3 regions of the Hahella sp. CR1 genome follow, and region 3 is predicted to be linked to each of the others. Evidence: predicted binding sites of a transcription regulator. Region 3 holds the regulator's gene; each other region holds the start of a gene.
The links. Region 3 encodes PhoB, which activates phosphate uptake and scavenging genes when phosphate is short. Its sites were predicted from a motif close to TGTCATANNNNTGTCANA; they were not measured.
Positions count from the first base shown of each region.

Region 1 (4,887 bases), on a different contig from region 3:
AGACTGTGTACGGCGATCAGGCGCACGCCCAGGGCGTCCGCCAGCTCCAACGCCTGCTTTTTGTTTTCCCTGGCGGCGGACTTCATGATCTCCAGCTTCTTAGTTTCCAGATAGGAATACTCCCACTGGATATCTTCCAAAGAGATGTTTTTCGTGGTCGCCGCCAGGGCAAGAGTTTGCGGTACATCGGCAATCGCCAGCGATTGCAGCTTGAGCGTGAACGTCACCGAGGAAGCGCCGGCGAACATGCCGGATTTAGAGGTCACGCGGATATTCTCAAGGGATAGCTTGCTTTCATCCACTCCTAGCCGCTTCAAGCCATCGATAAGGCTTTTGACATCCTTCAACTTCTTCAGCGCTTCGGTGGTGAACACCGAAGACTCCCCCGATACCTTGAGCGCCAGCGTCGCCGCGTCGGGAGACACTTTCACCTTCTCCACGGTTTCCATGGTGATTCTATCGGGATATTTTTCGCTCATGCTCAAGCTCTCCTGTTATTGCAGCATGTCCCGCAATGGAATCAGGCTGCGCTCGCCCTCGGACGATACAATCGCCACAGATTGGGCCGGTATGGCTGACTGACCCGCTTTACGCTCCTGAGAGGAAAAGTTCGCGGTAATCGTCGTGCCGTCCGCGAAGCGGGTGGATTGCAGCAGACGATCCTGCGACAGGAACTCAAACCCCGTCATGCGCGTACTGTAAAGTTTTTCATGCCAGGGACGGAACACTTTATCGTAGGCGGCGATGACAGGCAGGTCGCGCTTCTGATTCGCCGCGTTCAGATGGTACATCGGCGGAATCATGTACAACAACTGCAGCAGCCCCACGTCCACGCGGGTTTCTTTGAACTTCAGCGAGGGGTATTCCCAGTGCAGGGTCGCCACAACGCTATCGTGCAGCGCCAGCTGATACAGCGGCAAGCGATAGGCGGGGTTGTAGTAAATATTGCGCAGCGCCGGCTTGATCGGCTTAGTGGCGAAGAACAGCGAGGGCGCCTCCGGCGGCCAGTAGTTGCCGCGATAATAGGTGGATTGGCGGTTCTTGCCAGTGTCAGGGTCCGTCCAGCTGAACGGCGTGATGGTCATGCCATGAGCGAATTCAATGGCGTTGGCAAACAACGCGGAGCCGCCTTCGCTCCCCGTGACCAGCGCCAGTTCTTCCCGTGGGAAATTCAATCGTTGCGTACGCGCCGCCACATCCTGCGCTTCACTGGTTTTGCGCCCTTCCGTATAGTCCTCATAGATCATGCCAGTGGCGTCCACATCCAGGAACAAACTGTTAAGCTTGGCCTCACGCGTCACTGCCGTCATGCGCTGCTCCGCATAGTCTTCAATCGCCACTGGGTTGGCGTAGGCGCCCACACTGGAGAAACCGGAGACGACACTGCCGTCCTCCCGTCGGTAGGGCGCCTTTTCCCAGTTTTCGCGGCCGACCTGGGCGGTCAACCAGGTGCGCGACTCATCCGGCGCGTGAATGCTGCCGTAGCTGTCATAGACTCCCACCAGATAGCCCGCCGCCTTCGCAGCTTTCACCGATTGCGGATGCCATAAGGTATCCAGCCAGTCGTTGGCGCCTAGCCAGGCGCTGGTCAGCCCGGCCTTGCGCAGCGCGGCGATGGTGTCCGTGGAGAAACCGCCGCCCCAGGACTCCGGCTCGGTCATCATGGAGCCGAACGCCTGCTGCATGGCCGTGCGCATCGCGTCTCCCCGCAGTACTTCCATCGCGGGATCATGTCCGCCCGGTAAGGGATGCTGCGCCGGCGCATCGATGGCTTTGATCAACGCTCCATTCACCGCCCTGACGATAGCCTCGCGAGAGTATTTGGAGACAAATCCCGCATCACCCTGAGCCTCCTTGAAGGCCTGGGTAAACATCTTGCGCGCCTCTTTATCGCACTGCGCCCAAAGTTTTTGCGCGAGATGACCCGGCGTCTGGTACTTGGCGGCGAATTCACGCACGAAGGGACGCCAGCTCTTAATATCCTCCGGCTTGATCAGACCGCTGCTCCACAGGTAAATATGCGGCGCGCCAGCCAGCTTGGCTACATTGGGGTTTTGCGCGAGTTTATCGTCCAGCGTCAGCAACCCCTGACGCTCCAACAGCTCGCGATAAGCCAAAGCGCCGGCGACAGGCGTAGCCGCGCCCTTCTGTAAACGCACCAGATAAGGTCGATCCGGCATCAGCGGCGAGAATTCATGACTCACGCCCAGACGCAATGCGCCTTCATCCCGGTCGAAAGTCATGGCGGTATTGAAGGGGTTCGCCAATGTCCAGGTCAGAGAGTAGCCTGCTTGTCCGTCGCCGCCAGCGCGCACTTCCGTCCAAAACGGCATGGACAGCAGTTCCGTCAACGCGGACTCGTCGTACTTTTCCTGCAACCAGTCCGCCCACGCCGCATCATCGGCCGGGATATAAAAACCCTCTCCCAATGGCAGGCCGTAAGCGGACACCAGGCGCGCCGCCGACGTCGGCCAGTCAATATGCGCCTTGGGCTTATCGGCGCTGATGGCGAAAGTCAGAGCGCCATGATCAACAGCGACTTTCACATCAAACGCATTGTCCTGCAGGGCAATACGCCAATGGCGCTGATCTCCTTCCACAAACACCACATTTTTGACGTCTTCGGCAGCAAACGCCGCCGCTGAGGCGGGAGATTGAGTCTGATTCATCTGCACAGTCACCACCAACGTGGCGGGATCGATCAGATATAGGTCGTCGCCAACGGCGACTTGCACCGGTTGAGCATTCCCGGGCGCCGCCCAGGTTGGTTGCAACGCCATGGATAACAGCGCCGCCAATACGGAGATTCGTTTCATAATTACGTATAACTTGAATAGAAGTTGGATCGAGGTATCGCTTCAAACCACGTTGGTTCCCGTAAAGGAGTTACAGGGAGCATCTGGGCGCGGACTTATGGGTAAGTGACTGGTCTTATAGGTAAGTCATTGATAATAGAAGCCGCCATGCTCCGGGAACTTAAACGTGTAAGCCCAATGCACTATAAAATAAAAGTTTCCCGGTTTCTGCATGGCGAAGGCGCCCTCTTTCCGTCGAATGACTTGAAAGCCTTGGCGGCGTAGGACTGACAAAGTTATGAAATTTTATTCATGAGAGTGGGACGGCTAAAACCCATATCTCAACGCCACGTAGAGATTGCTGTTGTCCTTGAGCTGGCCAAAAAAGGTTTCCACTTTCTCTCCGTAAAAAACATTAGCGCCGGTCTCCACGCGCCAGTGATCGTCCACCTTGTAGTTAGCCTTTAAACGCAAGTAGCCGTCGTCTTCGCTGGGGCTCCAGAAATTGAACAATGACAGCGTCAGATTCTGGTTCATCAAAAGCTGGGTCAAACGCAGCGTCACCACCTCCCTGCGCTTGTCCTTCAGATATGCGCCAGAAGGCTGCGAGGCCTTGAAGGCGTCATAATCCTGCATGGACTCAACATAGAACTGCACCGCGCCAGTCAGCTCCGGCAGCAGCTCGCGTTCATAGCCAACCAAAGCGCGCCACTCACTGTTGCGCACCCAGGGGTCGTCACCGCGCTCATCCTCCAGGCTGTCATAGTAGCCCAGCTCCGCATTGGCTACGCCGCCGGCGACAGGACCACGCACGCTCGCGCCCCACACCTGCAGCTCAGGAAACCTATACAGGCCGCTGTCAGGATTAACGCCCGCCGGGCTTTTCCAGAAGCCGCGATAATAATAGGCGGCCAGTTCATAAGGCCCCAATAGACGATACGCCCGCAACGCCAGTTCATCATCCTGCAACGCGTTTTGACGCCCTTCCACCCGCACGGGCTGATTACGCCCCACCACTTCACCGTCGCCCGCGCTGTAGTAGGAAATCCGCTCGCCATCAATGTAACGGTCCGCGTCGAATTGCGGCGTGTACACCCAGTCCAGATTCACTACATCACTGAAGAGGGATATCTTGGCGGCGTCCGAAGGCGCTTTCAGGTACTCCTCGTCACGGCCAATCATCAGCGCGTTCCAGTCCTTGGGAAAGAGGTCGTTGATGAACAACAGATCGCCGGTTCCCCAGGTGAGAATCTGACGTCCCAGCTTGATATCCATCGCATCCGCCGGACGCACCAAAAAGTTGGCTTCGCGCAAGTCCAGCCAGCCTTCGCCGCGCTCAAGATCGATACGATGATGATCCAATACCGGGTCGTACAGGACATCCGCCACGCCCTTAAACGTGACCGACTCCAGAAACGCTTCCGCCTGCCATTGGGCGCGCGCTTCGCCTATGGACGCCCGTTTTTGCGTCGGATCATCCTGCAACCGGGCGCCGAGTCGGGTTTCCGCAAAACCGGACATTTGCCACGGAACCGCAGTCAGCCCTGCCTCTGTCCCTTGGTCCCTGCCATTCGACTCGGGCTCCGCCAAATCCAGGCCGACAGGCAGGTCCGGCTCATTGGCGGACGGCTTAGCAGGCTCTTCCAACCCTGTTGGCAGTTGTGGTTCTTCCGCTCCCAGCCCCATAGGCAACGCGGGCTCTTCACCCCAGGCGCGAGCGCTTATAAGCAGGATCGCGGCGATTCGAAGCGGTGTTTTCATCAGTGCTCCCGCCCTCTCTCAGCGTAGATACTGACGCGGCGCGCTACGCAAATAACGTTCGCTGAAAATATCTTCCGGAATATCCACGTCGTAATCGACTTTGCTGTAGCCCATCTGAGTGTAGCCGCCGATGCGCGAGTCGCTCATTTTGGATTCCGTCACTGTCTGATAGCCGTCCACCATTTCCACCCGCGTCGCCTGATAGGTGCGATAAGCCCGATCCGATGCATCGTAAAACTCTGTTTTCACTGGAATAAAGGTGGTCTTGTGAATCCAGTTTTTGTAGTAGGCGAACTCCACATTGCCGGTGTTTTTTGGCGTGCTTTTCAGC
Region 1 covers NZ_JAPELK010000013.1:64,631-69,517, forward strand. Annotated here, with positions in the region: gene ONV78_RS25610 (SIMPL domain-containing protein) at 1-479, opposite strand, end outside; gene ONV78_RS25615 (glycoside hydrolase) at 495-2,816, opposite strand; gene ONV78_RS25620 (DUF1302 family protein) at 3,123-4,556, opposite strand; gene ONV78_RS25625 (outer membrane lipoprotein-sorting protein) at 4,575-4,887, opposite strand, start outside.
Region 1: a site for PhoB is predicted at 3,082-3,099, ahead of ONV78_RS25615 (glycoside hydrolase). Genes of this name have one in related genera too.

Region 2 (4,887 bases), on a different contig from region 3:
GCCACCAGATAGACGACATCTTTGGAATGACGATGCGCGAGCACATGATCCACTGGTGCGCAGACCATTTTTCTCTGGGTGAAAATCGCATTCAGCGCTTCCACATCCGCCGTGCTGCTGGCCCGTCTGACCGTGACGCCCGGCAGAGCGCGCGTACGCGGACGATACTGACTCATCCACAAGCGCATGGTGTCGGAGGGGTCCAGAAACAGCGACTGCGGCGCATGACTCAGCACCACATGCGGGTCCGCGACGTAGAGCGCGATATCGCGATCGCCGGTGGATTCTTCCGCCAGACTCTTCGCCAGCTCTTTCGGGCTTTCGAATGTATTCGCCAGCAGCAGTCGCCCCCAGCCGCAGTGAACGCTCACATTCCTGGGAGCGTCCACGTCCGCGTCGGCGCGTATATGTTCCGCCTGCATGGATTCGTATGACGGCATTTGTTTGCGCAACATCCTTTCATGATGATGGCGGGGTGTAATAGCCATATTGATGTAACCTTTTCGTGCCTGAGGTTGCTTAGCGCAGCGCCGGTGAGACGCTGCGGGCTTCACGGCTGAATAATGCTTACCGTTATAAATTGTGGCGCTGCAGCCAAAGCTCCAGCAGGCCAAGCTGCCAGAGTTTGGAGCCGCGCAACGGCGTAATGTGCATATCGGGCGACAACAACAGGTTGTCCACATAAGCCTGATCAAACAGGCCGCGCTCCCGTGCGCATTGCGTGGACAGGGCTTCCTTCACCCATTCCAGAATAGTACCGCGCAGATACTTCAGCGCAGGCACTGGAAAATAGCCTTTGGGGCGGTCGATCACTTGAGAAGGAATCACGCGGCGCGCGGCTTCCTTCAAAATCCATTTGCCTTCATCCCTCACCTTCAATGGCGATGGGATACGCGCGGCCAACTCAACCAGTTCGTGATCAAGGAACGGCACCCGCGCCTCCAAGCCGGCGGACATTGTCATGTTATCCACCCGCTTCACCGGGTCGTCCACCAACATGACGCTCATATCCAGACGCAACGCCTTGTCCACCGGGTCATTGGCGCCGGGACGCAGGAAGTGCTGCTTGACGAACTCGCCAGCGTAATCCGGCGCTATCCAGCGAGGCTGCACTGTCTGCTTGTATTCCTCGTAACTGCGGTCAAAAAACGCTTCGCGATAACAGGCGTAGGGGTCTTGCGCGCCCACCAGAGGCGGATACCAGTGATAGCCGCCGAACACTTCATCGGCGCCCTGCCCGCTCTGCACCACGCGACAGTACTTGCTGACTTCCTGGGACAACAGATAAAACGCCACGCAGTCGTGGCTGACCATCGGTTCCGACATCGCATCGATCGCTTTTGGCAAGGCCGAAAACATGCGGTCCGAGGCGATCTGAATCTTGTGATGACGCGTACTGAAATGATTGGCGATGATATCGGAATAGTGGAACTCGTCCCCTTCTTCCCCGCCAACCGCTTCAAAGCCGATGGAGAAAGTCTGAAATCCGTCCGGAACCACTTCCGCCAGCAATCCGACCAGCAGACTGCTGTCGACGCCGCCGGAGAGCAGCACGCCGACCTCAACCGCCGCGTTATTGCGACGGCGCACGGACGCGAATAAAGCCTCCAGCAGACGATCGCGCCAATCATCCGCAGTCAGCGTCTCGTCGCCGGGCTGCATGCCGAAAGCAAGACTCCAGTAGCTGCCCGTGTTGATGTTTCCGGTTTTATCCAGCTCCATCCAGGTTCCCGGCTGCACTTTGTAGATGCCCTCAAAAATCGTATCAGGCGCCGGTGTGACGGAGTGGAAGTTGAGATACATATTCAACGCTTTGGGGTTGATCCGCGCGTTGAAGTCCGACGCTTTCGCCAGCGCCGGCATAAATGAGGAGAAACGCAGCGCTTTGGCGTCATGTTGAAAATACAGCGGCTTGATGCCGAGACGGTCGCGGGCCAGCATCGTTTTACCGCTGTCGCGCTCCCAAACAGCCAGCGCAAACATGCCGTTGAACCGGGTCAGGCAATCCTTGCCCCATGCATGATAGGCCTTCAACACCACTTCCGTATCGCCGTCAGAATAAAATGTATAGCCCCGACCTTCCAATTCAGTGCGCAATTCCCGGTGATTGTAGATAGCGCCATTGAACACCAGCGCCAACCCTAACGCAGGGTCGTACAGCGGCTGCTGGGATGCGTCGGAAAGGTCCATGATTTTCAGGCGCCGATGGCCGAATGCGATATTGTTCTGCACGAAGACGCCTTCGGCGTCCGGGCCGCGGGGGGTTTGAATGTCGTTGGCGTGACGGATGAAATTTAAATCGGGCGAGTGGTTGTCGAAGCGGATCTCTCCGCATATGCCACACATAAGAACTCCTTGGTTTGTTCATACATATAGCTGATCAATATTAGCACACATTTACTTTGACAACAAAGTAAACACATGACGAAAAACCTCCTATACTTCTGTTTTTAGGCTATTTTAAAATTTTGTCATGTAATATTTATGTCACAAATTAAAAGGTGGATAGCCCAACAAGTATGAAGGATAATATGAGTTTTTCCATTGATGTAATTTACCCATGACTCGACACGATGAAGTATTGGTCCTGATACGAAGGATTATTCGTGCAGCGGACCTCCGCTCCAAGCAATTGGGCAAAGAAACCGGACTCACCGCGCCGCAGTTACTAATTCTTCGCTCTATCGACGACTCCCGAAACACAACGATGAGCCAGGTCGCGCAGAACATCAGTCTGAGCCAGGCGACGGTCACCAGTATCGTTGACCGCCTGGAAAAGAAAAATCTGGTGGCGCGTATTCGCGACTCGGTAGACAAGCGTCGCATTTATCTGGTGCTGACGGATGAAGGCAAAGAAGTACTGGCGGGCGCGCCTCGGCCGCTGCAGGAGCTGTTCACCTCCCGCTTCGACAACCTGCCGGAGTGGGAGCAATATCTGATCCTGGCCAGCCTCGCCAAAGTCGCGGACATGATGGACGCCACCGATATCGACGCATCGCCGTTGCTGGCGGTGGGCTCCGTCACCTAAGGCTGGTCGCAAGAGGCGCTTAGCCGGCCTTTTGGCCTGAAAACGAAAACGCCCGGCTTTAGGCCGGGCGTTTTGCATTCAGCGTTACGGGATCAACCGCCGAACTTGGCTTTCGCCTTGCGACGATAGGCATGCAGCAACGGCTCGGTGTAACCGTTGGGCTGCTCGCATCCTTTCAGCACCAGGTCGCAGGCGGCTTGAAACGCCACGCTGTCGTCAAAGTTCGGCGCCATATTGCGGTAACTGGGGTCGCCTGCATTCTGACGGTCTACAATCGCCGCCATGCGCTGCATGGTTTCCAGCACCTGCTCTTTTGAGCAAACGCCATGACGCAGCCAGTTGGCGATATGCTGACTGGAAATCCGCAACGTGGCGCGGTCTTCCATCAGACCCACATCATTGATGTCAGGCACTTTCGAACATCCCACGCCCTGATCGACCCAGCGCACCACATAGCCCAAAATGCCCTGCGCATTGTTATCCAGCTCCTGCTGAATATCCTGCGCGGACAAAGTCTGGTCGCCCAGCAATGGAATGGTCAGGATATCGTCCAGAGACGCACGCGTACGGGAAGCAAGCTCCTCCTGACGCGCCGCCACGTTCACCTTATGGTAATGCAGCGCATGCAAGGTCGCCGCCGTGGGTGACGGCACCCAGGCGCAGTTGGCGCCCGCCTGCGGATGACCAATCTTGGCTTGAAGCATTTGCGCCATTTCATCGGGAATCGGCCACATGCCTTTGCCGATCTGCGCCTTGCCTTTCAGACCTACCGCCAGACCGGTATCCACGTTCCAGTCTTCATAGGCGTTGATCCAGGGCTGCTGTTTCATCGCCGCCTTACGCACGACTGGACCCGCTTCCATACTGGTGTGGATTTCATCGCCCGTGCGATCCAGGAATCCGGTATTGATGAACACCACGCGGTTCGCCGCCGCTTTGATGCACGCCTTCAGATTGATAGTAGTGCGACGCTCTTCGTCCATGATGCCGACTTTCAGAGTGAAGCGCGGCAGTCCCAGCGCATCTTCGATGCGAGCGAACAGATCATTGGTGAACGTCACCTCTTCCGGGCCATGCATCTTCGGTTTTACGATATAGACGCTGCCGGTCTTGCTGTTGCGTAAAGGACCTTCGCCTTTCAGATCGTGAATGGCGATCAGCGACGTCATCATGCCGTCCAGGATGCCTTCCGGAATTTCTTCGCCATTGCTGTCGAGCACGGCGTCGATCGTCATCAAATGACCGACGTTGCGCACGAACAACAGGCTGCGCCCGGGCAGGCTGAAACGCTCGCCATTCGGGGCGATGTATTCGCGGTCAACGTGCAACGTACGAGTAACGGGTTTGCCGCCCTTGTCGAAGGTTTCCGCCAGGTCGCCTTTCATCAGGCCCAGCCAGTTGCCGTACGCCACCACTTTGTCTTCCGCGTCCACCGCGGCCACAGAATCTTCACAGTCCTGAATGGTGGTCAACGCAGCTTCCATCAAGACATCTTTAACGCCAGCGGGATCGGTTTTGCCGATAGGGCTGCTTGCATCAATCTGAATCTCGAAGCGCAATCCATTGTTTTGCAGCAGAAGGCCTTTAGGCGCGGAGGGTTCGCCGACGTAGCCGGCCAACTTGCTTTCATCCAGCAGACCGACGCTGGAGCCGGACTGCAGTTTCACCGCCAGACGTCCGTTCTCCACGCTGTAGCCGATGGCGTCTTTGTGACTGCCGGAGGCCAAAGGAGCGGCTTCGTCAAGAAACTTACGGGCGAACTCGATGACCATGGCGCCGCGCACCGGATTATAGCCTTTGCCCTTTTCCGCGCCGTTTTCTTCGGAGATGACATCGGTGCCATACAACGCATCGTACAG
Region 2 covers NZ_JAPELK010000007.1:152,254-157,140, forward strand. Annotated here, with positions in the region: gene ngg (N-acetylglutaminylglutamine synthetase) at 1-488, opposite strand, end outside; gene ONV78_RS18115 (N-acetylglutaminylglutamine amidotransferase) at 574-2,346, opposite strand; gene ONV78_RS18120 (MarR family transcriptional regulator) at 2,561-3,028, shown strand; gene ONV78_RS18125 (malate synthase G) at 3,121-4,887, opposite strand, start outside.
Region 2: a site for PhoB is predicted at 2,475-2,492, ahead of ONV78_RS18115 (N-acetylglutaminylglutamine amidotransferase). Genes of this name have one in related genera too.

Region 3 (4,887 bases):
GACAGTGCGGCCCTGTTGACTGGCGGCGCCACTGCGCCCAAAAAATCAGCGCCGGACCCAACCTCTGGCAAGAAAGCGCTGGCGCAGATTCGCTTTGCTGAGTTCAACCTGCCCTGTGTGATCAAGGCTATTACTTTGACTGAAGTGAAAGTGATCGCCAAACGGGGGCAGAAGTTTCCGATGATTCTTGATCCCGCCGTGGTGGATATAGAAGTCGACGATGGCGAAACTCTGGAGCGGATCAACGGCTACGTACACATGCTGCAGGCGGTTGAGAAGCGGGTGGACACGGACTTTATCAGCATCGTTATTCGGTTTGTGGATGAGGACCCGGATAAGATGGCGTCGCTGTCCAAGTTTATCGCCAAATTCTAACCCTGTTTAATCGCTGACATCCTCAGCTTCCGCCAACGCTTCCGCAGAAGCCATGCGGCTGCGCGGGAAGTGGCAGGTGAAGGTGCTGCCCTCGCCGATGTGGCTGGTGATTTCCAGCTCGCCATCATGGTTGATCAGGACATGCTTGACGATCGCCAGTCCCAACCCTGTGCCGCCAGTGTCCGCGGCGCGTGAAGGGTCAGCCCGGTAAAAACGTTCCGTCAGTCTGGGAATGTGCAGGGGATCGATGCCGATGCCGCTGTCCCTTACGGCGAAATGCACGCCTTTCTTGTCCTCGAACCAGCGCACCCGAATCTCGCCATTGGGAGGCGTGTATTTCACTGCGTTCATAACAATATTGGAAAAAGCGCTGTGTAATTGAGTTTCGTTACCGGTAAGCCCGGCGCCGCTTTCCAGGTTCAGCTCGATGCGGTGGCCTTTTTCCTGGCTCAGGGCGCGGGCGTCATCGCAGATAGCGCGCAGCATGCTGTCCACATCCACCAACGTGGCTTTGAAGTTGGAGCCGTCATTCTCTATGCGGGAAAGCAGCAGTAGATCATTGACCAGGGCTTCCATGCGCTGCGCTTGTTGCTGCATCTGATTCAAGGCGCGATTCCAGCGCGGCGGCAGCTCATCCGCGTTGTCGATGAGGGTCTCCAGATAGCCGGATATGACCGTCAATGGCGTGCGCAGCTCATGGGATACGTTAGAAACGAAGTCCCGTCGCATCTCTTCCAGACGATATAGCCGCGTCACGTCCTGCACCAGTAGCAGGCGGTCGTCTTCTCCGAACAGCGTGATATGAAACTGTAACTTCAAGTTGGGATTATTGGGGGCGTTGAGGATCAACGGTTCTTGGTATTTCTTGGAGGTGAAGTAGCGCTTGAAAATAGGCGTGCGGATCAGGTTGTAAATCAACTGGCCCCGGTCGGTCGGGTATTTGAAGCCCAGCAGCTTCTCTGCGGATTGGTTCCACCAGTCCATGGCGCCTTCGCTATTGGTCATGACGACGGCGTCTTTAAGGGCGTTGGTGGACTCCTGGATGCGGTCGATCATGGCTTGCAGTCGATCGCGGGAGCGATAGTGCTGAACCTGGAGACGATGAATGCCGTCGAACAGATCTCCCCATAGGCCGCGGCTCTCGGGAGGGTCTTCCATTTTTGCTTGATACAGCCAGCGATGCATGCGAAACGCCTGGGTGAGCGTCCATCCCAGATAGGCGGTGAGGCCGAACACCAGCGCCCAAGCTACTGAACCGATAATAAGGCCGGCAACGATACAGCCCAGCAAACTGTAAACCAGTAGCCGTACATAATGACGCCAGTGATTGCGCATGCGTTTTATGAATACTTCTTTTGGAATTATTTATTTTTTAAGACGGGTCGCGGCGCTTATGGCGCTCGGGTCGAAAAGCGATAGCCCGTCCCACGCACGGTTTGAACCAGATGATGATGACTGGGCTCCAGCGCTTTGCGTAAACGTCGAATATGCACGTCAACCGTGCGTTCTTCCACGTAGACGTTGCCGCCCCATACCTGATCCAAAAGCTGCCCGCGAGTATACACCCGTTCTTGATGCGTCATAAAGAACTGCAGGAGCTTGTATTCCGTGGGGCCCATGTTGAGCGCATCGCCCTTGGCGGTGACGCGGTGGCACACTGGATCGAGGCGCAGTCCTTCGACTTCAATGGGGGTTTCCATGCCTTGTACGGCGGTACGGCGCAGCACCGCTTTCAGGCGCGCGACCAGTTCTCTGGGAGAGAATGGTTTGGTGATGTAATCGTCTGCGCCCACTTCCAAGCCCTGGACTTTGTTGTCCTCTTCGGTTTTGGCGGTGAGCATGATAAGAGGGATTTCCGAGGTGTTTTGATCGCGCTTCAGTCTGCGTGCGAATTCAATGCCGCTGACGCCGGGAAGCATCCAGTCCAGCAGTATGAGATCAGGCTTCTGATCAATGATCAACGCATGCGCTTCCCGCGCGTCCCCTGCCTCCAGGTAGTCATAGTCAGCCATTTCCAGAGCGACTGCGATCATTTCCCGGATGGCGGGCTCATCGTCCACAATGAGAACTTGTTTGCTTGCCATGCAAAACACCTTTTTGAATACTCGATTGCCGAATTATTACAACGGCGTTTTGTTACAAGTATATGACAGGCGCTTAATTAATGTGATGGAAATGAGCCCGGCTGTTTGCAGTCGGGCTGTAAGCGAGGCGGGACGGGCTTTAGGGCCGGAAAATAAACTCCAGAACCAAACCGAGAAACACGGCTGCGCCGACCCAGTGATTGTTAAGGAACGCCTTGAAACAGTTCTGGGAAACGCGGGCGCGAATCAGGTGCTGCTGATACACAAACAGCACGGCGGCGACGATCAAGGACATTTGGAAGTAAACGCCCAGCTCGTATTGCGCGCCAACCATGAACAGGATGCCCAGCGTCAATACCTGCAGGCCCGCCACGGCGGCGCGATCAGCCTCGCCAAATAGAATGGCGGTGGATTTGACCCCGATCTTAAGGTCGTCCTCCCGGTCCGCCATGCCGTACATGGTGTCATAAGCGACGGTCCATACCACCGTTGCGGTATACAGCAGCCATGCCTGCTGGGGAACGGCGCCCAATTCTGCAGCGAAAGCCATGGGGATGCCCCAGGCGAAGGCGGCGCCCAGTACGACTTGGGGCAGGTAAGTATGGCGCTTCATGAAGGGGTAGGTTGAAGCCAGCGCCAGCGCTCCAGCGGAGAGATAAATTGTCAGCGCGTTGGTGAACAACACCAGTATGAAAGAAACCCCAACCAGAACGCCGAACAGGGTGAGCGCCTCTTTTTCCGTCACTCGATTCTGCGCAAATGGACGACCTTTGGTGCGCTCCACGTGCATGTCTATGCGGCGGTCGGCGTAGTCGTTGATAACGCAGCCTGCCGAGCGCATCAGCAGCACGCCGAAGACGAATATGAACAGGTTCTTGATGGAGGGGAAGCCTTCTGAAGCCAGCCATAGTGCCCACAGTGTCGGCCAGAGCAACAGATAGGCTCCGATAGGGCGGTTCAGTCGCGTGAGGTCGATATATACCGGCAATTTCGCCTTGAATTGTTCCGCCAGGGATGGAAGTGGGCGCCCTTGGGATTTCATAGCCAAACAGAATCCTGATTTAGTGTGTGGTTTGCAACTGCGTTCAAGCTTAGCCGCCCAGCAACTTGTTTTCCGCCTGTTCAACCTGGTCCGCCGATCCATGCAGGATCAACGTATCGCCAGGCTGCAGAATGAAATCACCGGCAGGGTCGAAGAATTCCTCATCACCGCGTCGAATACTGTCGACATTACAGGCGGCCAGTTTCATCTGCGCCAGAGAGCGATGACAGCTGTAAGCGCCATCCGGCAGCGTCAGCGCATGCAGTTTTTCCAGCGGCGTGCCGTCAGCGCCGACCAACTGGGAATTAATACCTGGGTAATAACCGTGCAGCATTTTGTAGCGGCTACGGCGCACTTCCTCGATTTGACGATGGATCTTCCTGGCCGGCGCGCCCATAAGAGTAAGCACTTGAGTCACCAACATCAAGCTGGCCTCCAGCGTCTCCGGTACGATTTCCGTCGCTCCCGCTTCCTGTAGCAACGACATTTTTGAGTCATCCGCCGTGCGCACCAGGATAGGCACATTGGAGCCAGTGGAGCGGACCTTGCGTATGACCGCCAGACTCTTGTCCACATCCGCGTAGGTGATGATCAGCAGACGAGAGCGTTCCAGGCCCAGCGCCTTGAGAATATCCAACCGCTCGGAGTCGCCATAGTGCACGGGTTCGCCTGCGGCTGCGGCTTCTTTTACCCGCACAGGGTCCTTGTCTACGGCGGTCATGGGCATGCTGCTGCGACGCATGAAGCGGGCGACGGTCTGTCCGACCCGGCCGAAACCGCAGACAATGGCATGGCCTTCCAGTTCGGAACAGGCGTCGGTTAAGGCTTCCATGCGAGTCTGGGCGACGCTCTGGCCTTTGTCGGAAGGGAAGCGGGCGCTGAGATAGCGCGCCAGATTCATCAGCCAGGGCGTCAATGTGATACTGAGAATGACGGTGGTGATCACCACTGCGCCAGCTTGTTTGGATATCAGCTGGAACTTCTCGCCCAATGCGAAGAGCGCGAAACCGAATTCGCCACCCTGGGCCAGATAGAGGCCGGTCTTCAGCGCCACGGCCCTGTCTTTCTGGTGACGATAGGCGAGGGCGCCGATCAGCGTCGCCTTGGCCAGCAGGAGCATTGCAGTGATGAGGATAATCCACGGCCAGTTGGCGAGCACTTCCTGGAAGTCCACGATCATGCCTACGCTGATAAAAAACAGGCCCAGCAGAAGGTCGCGGAAAGGGCGAATATCCGCCTCAATCTGATGTTTATAGTGGGTCTCCGACAGCATCATGCCGGCGATAAACGCGCCCAGCGCCATGGATAGCCCGAAGCTGTGGGTCAAGGCCGCCGCCAGCAGAGACACCATCAGTACGGTCAGAACGAAGAGTTCTTCCGAGTGGG
Region 3 covers NZ_JAPELK010000005.1:253,203-258,089, forward strand. Annotated here, with positions in the region: gene ONV78_RS14345 (response regulator) at 1-375, shown strand, start outside; gene phoR (phosphate regulon sensor histidine kinase PhoR) at 382-1,710, opposite strand; gene phoB (phosphate regulon transcriptional regulator PhoB) at 1,767-2,459, opposite strand; gene ubiA (4-hydroxybenzoate octaprenyltransferase) at 2,599-3,501, opposite strand; gene ONV78_RS14365 (monovalent cation:proton antiporter family protein) at 3,551-4,887, opposite strand, start outside.